DNA from 3 places in the Bacillus vallismortis genome. Region 1 is predicted to be linked to each of the others. Evidence: predicted binding sites of a transcription regulator. Region 1 holds the regulator's gene; each other region holds the start of a gene.
What was found. Region 1 encodes Rex, which represses fermentation and respiration genes when NADH is low (regulators of the CRP and FNR family bind a similar motif). Its sites were predicted from a motif close to TTGTGAAATATTTCACAA; they were not measured.
Positions count from the first base shown of each region.

Region 2: the regulator Rex is predicted to act here: its motif matches at 1,427-1,444, upstream of BV11031_RS20525 (formate/nitrite transporter family protein).
Region 3: the regulator Rex is predicted to act here: its motif matches at 1,134-1,151, upstream of BV11031_RS16870 (L-lactate dehydrogenase).

Region 1 covers NZ_CP026362.1:2,879,060-2,882,340, reverse strand. Annotated here, with positions in the region: gene BV11031_RS15210 (ABC-F family ATP-binding cassette domain-containing protein) at 1-289, opposite strand, end outside; gene moaC (cyclic pyranopterin monophosphate synthase MoaC) at 415-927, shown strand; gene BV11031_RS15200 (redox-sensing transcriptional repressor Rex) at 924-1,571, shown strand; gene tatAY (sec-independent protein translocase protein TatAY) at 1,593-1,766, shown strand; gene tatC (twin-arginine translocase subunit TatC) at 1,773-2,540, shown strand; gene BV11031_RS15180 (YdiK family protein) at 2,770-2,961, opposite strand; gene BV11031_RS15175 (CPBP family intramembrane glutamic endopeptidase) at 2,958-3,281, opposite strand, start outside.
Region 2 covers NZ_CP026362.1:3,883,885-3,887,165, forward strand. Annotated here, with positions in the region: gene sacT (sac operon transcriptional antiterminator SacT) at 1-571, shown strand, start outside; gene BV11031_RS20525 (formate/nitrite transporter family protein) at 609-1,379, opposite strand; gene scrA (PTS system sucrose transporter subunit IIBC) at 1,681-3,066, shown strand; gene sacA (sucrose-6-phosphate hydrolase) at 3,063-3,281, shown strand, end outside.
Region 3 covers NZ_CP026362.1:3,207,720-3,211,000, reverse strand. Annotated here, with positions in the region: gene amyE (alpha-amylase) at 1-852, shown strand, start outside; gene BV11031_RS16870 (L-lactate dehydrogenase) at 1,192-2,157, shown strand; gene BV11031_RS16865 (L-lactate permease) at 2,189-3,281, shown strand, end outside.

The sequences.
Region 1 (3,281 bases):
TTGCTTTCAAGTGGTCAAAAACAGTCAGCAGCTCTTCTTTTATGGTAAGCTTAGAATCCAAGCCCGTATGCTGGGCGAGATATCCCATTGTCATATCTTTCGGTTTAATGATTTCGCCCTTTTCATACGATAGCTGGCCTGCGATAATTTTAAGCAGCGTGGATTTACCCGCGCCATTTCGACCAACAATGGCAATGCGATCACGATTTCTGACTTCCAGCTTTATATTGTTTAAAATAGTATCAGCACCAAATGATTTGGACAGCTGATTAACTTGTAAGATCATCATATTATTTCACCTCTGCTATAATAAGTTAAGTGTAGCTTATCAATCAGAAGTCAGCAAACAATACATTGGCCGAATAAGACATAGAGAAGAAAATAGTGTATGATCTTTTTAAGGAGAGTTTGAATATGAATGGATTTTCTCATTTTAATGAACAGGGACGAGCCCAGATGGTGGATATCAGCGAAAAATCTTCGACTGTCCGTACTGCGGCGGCTGTTTCAAGCGTACACATGAAGCATGAAGTGTACGAGAAAATACAAAGTCACGATATCGGTAAAGGAGATGTATTGGCTGTTTCGCAGGTGGCAGGCATTATGGCCGCAAAGCAAACGTCCAATATCATTCCGATGTGCCATCCGCTATCACTGAGCGGGGTAGACATATCGTTTGACTGGAAAATAAAAGAAACAGAAGTTATACTTCATATAAAAGCACAGGTCAAAACGAAAGGGAGTACAGGTGTGGAAATGGAAGCGCTCACTTCTGCATCGGTGTGCGCTCTTACTGTTTACGATATGTGCAAGGCTCTTGATAAAGGGATGGTCATCGGCCCTACTTTCTTGCTTGAAAAGACAGGCGGGAAAAACGGTGACTTTAAAAGAGAACTATCCGAGTATAATGTGGAGGACCAAAAATGAATAAGGATCAATCAAAAATTCCGCAGGCGACGGCAAAACGGCTGCCGCTCTACTATCGCTTTTTAAAGAACCTGCATGCGTCAGGAAAACAGCGTGTATCTTCCGCTGAACTCAGTGATGCCGTAAAGGTTGATTCCGCCACGATTCGCAGGGATTTTTCCTATTTTGGAGCTCTTGGCAAAAAAGGATATGGATATAACGTGGATTATTTGCTGTCTTTTTTCCGCAAAACGCTTGATCAGGATGAAATGACAGATGTCATCTTGATTGGTGTCGGGAACTTGGGAACGGCATTTCTTCACTATAATTTCACAAAAAATAATAACACAAAAATTTCTATGGCTTTTGATATAAATGAGAGTAAAATAGGAACTGAGGTAGGCGGTGTGCCCGTCTATAATCTTAATGACCTTGAACAGTATGTAAAAGATGAATCAGTTGCCATTCTAACAGTGCCAGCAGTTGCCGCTCAGCCCATTACAGACAGATTAGTCGCGTTAGGGATAAAGGGTATTCTTAATTTTACGCCGGCCCGTTTGAATGTGCCGGACCACATTCGAATTCACCATATAGATTTAGCTGTAGAGCTTCAGTCACTTGTCTATTTCTTAAAGCATTATTCAGTTTTGGAGGAAATCGAATAGAGGGAAAGGAGGAGCCCACATATGCCGATCGGTCCTGGAAGCCTTGCTGTTATCGCAATCATTGCTTTGATTATCTTCGGTCCCAAAAAGCTGCCTGAACTGGGGAAAGCAGCTGGAGACACACTTCGTGAATTCAAAAACGCTACTAAAGGATTAACGAGTGATGAAGAGGAAAAAAAGAAAGAAGATCAGTAAGTAAGGATGACAAGAATGAAAGTGAATCAAATGTCGCTGCTGGAGCATATTGCTGAGCTTCGAAAACGATTGCTGGTTGTGGCGTTGGCCTTTGTCGTTTTCTTTATCGCAGGGTTTTTTTTAGCGAAGCCGATTATTGTATATCTGCAAGAAACAGATGAGGCGAAAGAGCTGACGCTTAACGCGTTTAACCTGACAGACCCGCTTTTTGTGTTTATGCAATTCGCGTTTATCATCGGAATTGTCCTGACCTCGCCGGTGATTCTGTATCAGCTTTGGGCTTTTGTGAGCCCGGGCCTTTATGAGAAAGAGCGAAAAGTGACGCTCAGCTACATTCCAATCTCTGTTTTGCTGTTTTTAGCGGGCTTATCCTTTTCATATTATATTTTATTTCCTTTTGTGGTTGATTTTATGAAGCGAATCTCTCAAGACTTGAATGTCAATCAGGTGATCGGAATTAATGAGTATTTTCACTTTCTCCTGCAGCTGACAATTCCGTTCGGCTTATTGTTTCAAATGCCGGTCATCCTCATGTTTTTGACCAGGCTTGGAATTGTGACTCCGATGTTCTTAGCGAAGGTCAGAAAGTATGCGTATTTTGTGCTGCTTGTGATCGCTGCCTTGATTACGCCTCCTGAGCTTTTGTCTCATATGATGGTCACTGTTCCGCTTTTGATCTTATATGAAATCAGTATTTTGATATCGAGGGCCGCTTATCGGAAAGCGCAGAAAAGCAGCGCTTCCGATCAGGACGTGTCTTCCGGGCAATCATAAAAATCCATTTCTCATGTGAGAAATGGATTCAGCGTGTTGACAAACCCTCGCATTCGTTGTCAAGCCTGTGCGTTGGTGCTCACGAATTAAAACATTCGCTCCGCTCCAATGCTCGCTTTTCCTAGGCTTCAAGGGTTCTCAATCACGCTGAAAAATGACAAAATCCTAAAACGAAAACCGTTTTAGGATTTAATTTCGAATCCATTTCTCTCCGAGAAATGGGTTTTCTTTATTTCTGGTTCTTTTTGATTTTAAATGAAAAGGCGAACATCTTAAATGAAATGCTGATGTTGTAGGCGGCGAACACCATCAGCAGGATGGAGTAGAATGACCACATGCTGCCTGGCGAGCTTGCGGCAAGATAAGTAAAGATGCACCCTACGGCAAAATAGATCATTCCCCAAACGACCGGGTTTCTCATGAAAATAATCCTCCAATAATCAATTGCATTTGTGTGCTCTGCTGTTCAAGATACTTCTGAACAGGCTCAAGCTGCATGATAACGACAAACGTATTCATCATGACATGGGCGAAAATCGGCACCCATATCCGTTTTGTTCTGGCATACAAGAAGGCAAAGGTAAAGCCCATTGCTGTATAAAGAAGAAGGTGTTTCAAATCAGCGTGAACAATACCGAAAATAATCGAGCTGAGCAGTCCTGCAAAAAAGAAATTCGTTTTTTCATAAAGCGCGCCGAAAATGATTTTTCTGAAGATAATTTCTTCTAATATTGGCCCGAC
Region 2 (3,281 bases), 1.0 Mb from region 1:
CGACCACATTCATATCGCGCTTTCTGACCATTTGTCCTTTGCGATCGAAAGGGTTCAAAATGGGCTGCTTGTGCAGAATAAATTGCTGCATGAGATAAAGGCGCTCTATAAAAAAGAATATGGGATCGGACTGTGGGCGATCCGACATGTAAAAGAGACATTGGGCGTGTCCCTGCCTGAAGATGAAGCGGGTTATATTGCCCTCCACATCCATACGGCGAAGATGGATGCGGATAGCATGTATTCAGCGCTGAAGCATACGACCATGATTAAAGAAATGATAGAAAAAATAGAAAACTACTTTAATCGAAAGGTGGATGAAAACAGCATTTCCTATCAACGCCTTGTCACGCATTTGCGATACGCGGTCAGCCGGTTGGAATCAAATGAAGCGCTCCATCATATGGACGAGGAGATGCTTTATTTCATCCAAAAAAAGTATTCATTTGCCTATCAATGTGCGCTGGAGCTGGCGGAGTTTTTGAAAAATGAATATCAATTGCATTTGCCGGAGTCCGAGGCCGGCTATATCACGCTGCATGTCCAGCGTCTTCAAGATCTCTCGGAATAACCGCTTTGACTTGCAGAGAGTGATCTCTGGAAGTTTTTTATTTATCGGGATTGAGCTTGTAGTACATCCATCCCATCATGACCATTCCAGCGGCCAGATTTCCGAGTGTAACAGGAATTAAGTTTCTGACCGCTCCCGTCAGTGTCACTGTATCAGGGTGCTCGATCAAAAGTGAGATGGCGAATGTGCACATATTGGCAATGCTGTGCTCAAAACCGGAAATAAAGAAGCAGAAAACAAAAAGCATCATGGTAAACAGCTTGGCTCCTTCTCCTTTGAGAGACATCGGGATGAAAAAGGCGAGGCACACAAGCCAATTGCACAGCATTCCTCTGAAAAACAGTTCGGAAGCGGACGGCTCCATTTTGTGCGCTGCCAGATGAATCAAAAAGGAGTGAACAGAAGCCTCCTTAAAAAGTCCTGTCGCGCTAATCAGAATGGCAAATAGGATGGCGCCAATTAAATTGCCGGCATAGCTTGTCATCCACAAGTACAGGGTGTCCCGCCAGCGAAGTTTTTTTCGAAGTGCGGTATAGGTGAAATAAAAGGTATTGCCGGTAAATAAATCCCCGCCGCCGTAAGCAATCAGCAGAATAGCTGCCCCGAATGTGACAGCGGCTGCCGGAAAGGCAAACGGAGAATCAGCGATGAAGAAATAGCTGCCTGTTTTGCTTGCGGCTGTAATGCCGAAACCGATAAACATGCTGGCCAAAATAGATCTGAGCACATAACGCATTTTGCTGGAAACAAATATATTTTGTTTTTGTAAAGCGTACTGTTCAACCTTTTGCAATGCTTGAGTTTCCATGTTCTTTTCCTGCTTTCTTTGATGGTTGAGCATAGTATAGCATGATATTGTGAAGTATTTCACAATTAAATTTTACGAATTTATGTCTAAATGTTTTATCAAACTTTTTAACTAAAAAACAGTTGACGAAAACGCTATCATGTTTTATGATGAAAGCGTATTCTTAATCTGAATAAGCGGGATTGTGACTGGTAAAGCAGGCAAGACCTAAAATTTGCGTAAATGAAAAAGGATCGCTGTGTCCTTTATTCATTGCCGAATTTTAGGTCTTTTTTGTTTAAATAAAAGGAGGAAAGACAAAATGGATTACAAAGAGACTGCAAAACGACTCATCGAGCTTCTCGGGGGCAAAGAAAACATTATCAGCGCGGCTCATTGTGCAACAAGACTGCGTTTAGTGATGAAAGATGAATCAAAGATAGATCAAACACAAGTAGAAGAGCTTGATGGCGTCAAAGGCGCTTTCAGCAGCTCGGGCCAGTACCAGATCATTTTCGGAACAGGCCTTGTCAATAAGGTGTACGATGCTTTTTCGAAGGAAGTTGATGTCGAACGTGACGAACCTGTAAATCACCAGGATGCGGCAAAAGACAAACTGAATCCAGCTGCGAGATTTGCGAAAACGCTTTCAAATATTTTTGTTCCAATCATTCCGGCTATTGTCGCCAGCGGTCTATTAATGGGATTGTTGGGAATGATCAATGCGTTTCAATGGATGAGCAAGGATTCTGCTTTGCTGCAGCTGCTTGATATGTTTTCAAGCGCGGCCTTTATTTTCTTGCCGATTTTAATCGGGGTCAGTGCTTCAAAAGAGTTTGGCAGCAACCCTTACTTGGGAGCGGTTATCGGGGGAATCATGATTCATCCGACGCTTTTGAATCCTTGGGGATTGGCGGAAGCAACACCGGATTTTATGCATCTTTTTGGAGTTGATATCGCGCTTCTTGGCTATCAGGGAACTGTCATCCCTGTCCTGCTAGCGGTTTATGTGATGAGCAAGATTGAGAAATGGACAAGAAAAGTGGTTCCTCATTCCGTAGATTTGCTTGTTACACCTTTTGTCACAGTGATTGTCACCGGGTTTGTAGCTTTTATCGCGATTGGTCCTTTAGGCAGAGCGCTTGGCTCCGGCATTACGGTTGCTTTAACGTATGTATATGATCATGCCGGTTTTGTCGCGGGTCTGATTTTCGGGGGCACGTATTCACTTATTGTTTTGACAGGCGTCCATCACAGTTTCCATGCGATTGAGGCAGGACTTATTGCGGACATCGGCAAAAACTACTTGCTGCCGATTTGGTCAATGGCGAATGTCGCACAGGGCGGGGCCGGCCTTGCCGTCTTCTTTATGGCAAAAAAGGCAAAGACAAAAGAAATCGCGCTTCCGGCTGCATTCTCTGCTTTTCTGGGCATTACTGAACCAGTCATATTCGGAGTCAATCTTCGCTACCGTAAGCCATTTATCGCCGCGATGATCGGTGGCGCATTAGGCGGTGCATATGTCGTATTTACTCAGGTTGCTGCAAACGCTTACGGGTTAACGGGTATTCCGATGATCGCCATTGCTGCGCCGTTTGGTGTTGGCAACTTGATCAACTATCTGATTGGAATGGCCATTGCGGGAGTGTCAGCATTCATCGCAGCGTTTATCATGAAGATTAATGAAGATGAGGGGAGAAAAAAATGACATCACATGATCAGGAGCTTCGTCGCCGGGCATATGAAGAAGTGGAGAAAAAAGAGCGGATCGCTAACAGCGATCCGCATCGCCAGCATTTTCATATCATGCCGCCGGTTGGGCTGCTGAATGATCCGAATGGCGTGATATATTGGAAGGGTAGCTATCATGTGTTTTTTCAGTGGCAGCCGTTTCAGACAGGGCATGGCGCGAAATTCTGGGGC
Region 3 (3,281 bases), 330 kb from region 1:
GTTGCGGTCAATACTTTTCACAATGTAATGGCTGGACAGCCTGAGGAACTTTCGAATCCGAATGGAAACAATCAGGTATTCATGAATCAGCGCGGCTCACAGGGCGTTGTGCTGGCAAACGCAGGTTCATCTTCTGTCACCATCAATACGCCAACGAAATTACCTGATGGCAGCTATGATAATAAAGCTGGTGCCGGTGCATTTCAAGTCACGAATGGTAAATTGACAGGCACGATCAATGCCAGATCTGTGGCTGTTCTTTATCCTGACGATATCGCAAACGGTCCTCACGTCTTCATTGAGAATGTCAAAACAGGGGTAACACATTCCTTCAATGATCAACTGACGATCACCCTGCGTGCAAATGCGAATACGGCAAAAGCCGTGTATCAAATGAATAATGGGCAAGAAACTGCGTTCAAAGATGGGGATCAGCTAACGATCGGAAAGGGAGATCCGTTTGGCAAGACATACAATATCACGTTAACAGGGACGAACAGTGATGGTGTAACGAAGACGCAGAAATACACTTTTATAAAAAGAGATCCGTCTTTGGCTAATACAATCGGCTATCAAAATCCGAATCATTGGGGCCAAGTAAATGCTTATATCTATAAACAGGATGGAGGCCGGACAATCGAATTGACCGGATCTTGGCCGGGAAAAGCAATGGCTAGGAATGCGGATGGAATTTACACGCTGACGCTTCCTGCGGATACGGATACAACGAACGCCAAAGTGGTGTTTAATAATGGCAGCGCCCAAGTGCCCGGCCAAAATCAGCCTGGATTTGATTATGTGCAAAATGGTGTATATAACAACTCTGGCTTAAGCGGTTCTCTTCCTTATTGAGGGAAAGCGAGGAGAGAATCTCATAGAAACCAACATGGATCATTTCTCAGCGTGTCGACAAACCCTCGCATTCGATGTCAGGTCTGCCCGTCGATGATGCTCGTCCTTCCTAGATTTCAAGGGTATTTACATCACCTGAAAAGATGCCAAAATCCTAAAATGATAGACCGTTTTAAGATTTTGGTATCATTTGAGAAACCATCCTCGATGGTTTCTTTTTTGTTCATAAATCAGACAAAACTTTTCTCTTGCAATAGTTTGTGAAATATTGCACAATATAAATGTGAAATACTTCACAAACAAACATCAAAGAAAAACATACCCTTGGAAGGATGATTAATGATGAACAAACATGTAAATAAAGTAGCTTTAATCGGAGCGGGTTTTGTTGGAAGCAGTTATGCATTTGCGTTATTGAACCAAGCGATCACAGATGAGCTTGTGGTCATTGATCTAAATAAAGAAAAAGCAATGGGCGATGTAATGGATTTAAACCACGGAAAAGCGTTTGCGCCGCAACCGGTCAAAACATCTTACGGAACATATGAAGACTGCAAGGATGCTGATATTGTCTGCATCTGCGCCGGAGCAAACCAAAAACCTGGTGAGACACGCCTTGAATTAGTAGAAAAGAATATAAAGATTTTCAAAGGAATCGTCAGTGAAGTGATGGCGAGCGGATTTGACGGCATTTTCTTAATCGCGACAAATCCGGTTGATATTCTGACTTACGCGACATGGAAATTCAGCGGCCTGCCAAAAGAGCGGGTGATCGGAAGCGGCACAACACTAGATTCTGCGAGATTCCGTTACATGCTGAGCGAATACTTTGGCGCGGCGCCTCAAAACGTGCATGCGCATATTATCGGCGAGCACGGCGACACAGAGCTTCCTGTCTGGAGCCACGCGAATATCGGCGGTATGCCGGTTAGTGAACTTGTTGAAAAAAATGCTGCGTATAAACAAGAGGAGCTTGACCAGATCGTAGATGACGTGAAAAACGCCGCTTACCATATTATTGAGAAAAAAGGTGCGACTTATTACGGTGTTGCGATGAGTCTTGCCCGTATTACAAAAGCCATTCTTCATAATGAAAACAGCATTTTAACTGTCAGCACATATCTGGACGGGCAATACGGCGAAGATGACGTGTACATCGGTGTTCCTGCTGTTGTCAACCGCGGAGGTATTGCAGGCATTACTGAGCTGAACTTAAATGAGAAAGAAAAAGAACAGTTCCTTCACAGCGCAGGTGTCCTTAAAAACATTTTAAAGCCGCATTTTGCAAAACAAAACGTCAACTAGAATCAACTTCAAAGTAAAGGGCTGATTGTCAATGTGGGAGCAGCTGTATAATCCGTTTGGAAACGAGTATGTGAGCGCACTTGTGGCGCTCACTCCAATTCTCTTTTTTCTCTTGGCTTTAACTGTTTTTAAAATGAAAGGCATTCTCGCGGCATTCCTTACCTTAGCCGTCAGTTTCATCGTCTCTGTTCTGGCATTTCATATGCCGATTGAAAAAGCCATTTCTTCTGTTTTATTAGGAATCGGGAGCGGCCTGTGGCCGATTGGCTATATCGTCCTGATGGCGGTGTGGCTGTATAAAATCGCTGTGAAAACCGGAAAGTTCACGATTATTCGTTCCAGCATTGCCGGCATTTCGCCAGACCAACGAATACAGCTATTATTAATAGGTTTTTGTTTTAACGCGTTTTTGGAAGGCGCGGCCGGCTTTGGTGTTCCGATTGCGATTAGTGCGGCGCTGCTCGTCGAACTCGGTTTTAAACCGTTAAAAGCGGCAGCACTCTGCTTGATTGCGAACGCAGCCTCCGGAGCCTTCGGGGCGATCGGAATTCCTGTCATTACAGGGGCGCAGATAGGTAATTTGTCCGCTCTTGAACTGTCACGGACATTGATGTGGACATTACCGATGATCACATTTTTCATTCCGTTTCTGCTCGTCTTCCTTTTAGACCGAATGAAAGGAATCAAACAGACTTGGCCTGCCCTGTTGTTTGTGAGCGGTGTGTATACAGCGGTTCAGACACTGACAATGGCGGTGCTCGGGCCGGAATTAGCAAACATTTTGGCTTCCTTATTCAGCATGGGCGGGCTTGCGCTCTTCCTCCGCAAATGGCAGCCGAAAGAGATGTACCGGGAGGAAGGAGCCGGCGAGGCTGGTGAGAAAAAGGCTTACAGTGCCGCTGACATTGCGAAAGCGTGGTCTCCTTTCTACATTTTAACCGCGGCGATCACAATCTGGAGCCTTCCTGCCTTCAAGGCGCTTTTCCAAGAAGGCGGACTGTTGTATCAAACAACACTTCTTTTTAAAATGCCTTTTCTGCACCAGCAAATAATGAAAATGCCGCCGATTGCGCCATCTGCCATGCCGTTGGATGCAGTCTTTAAAGTCGATCTGCTGTCAGCGA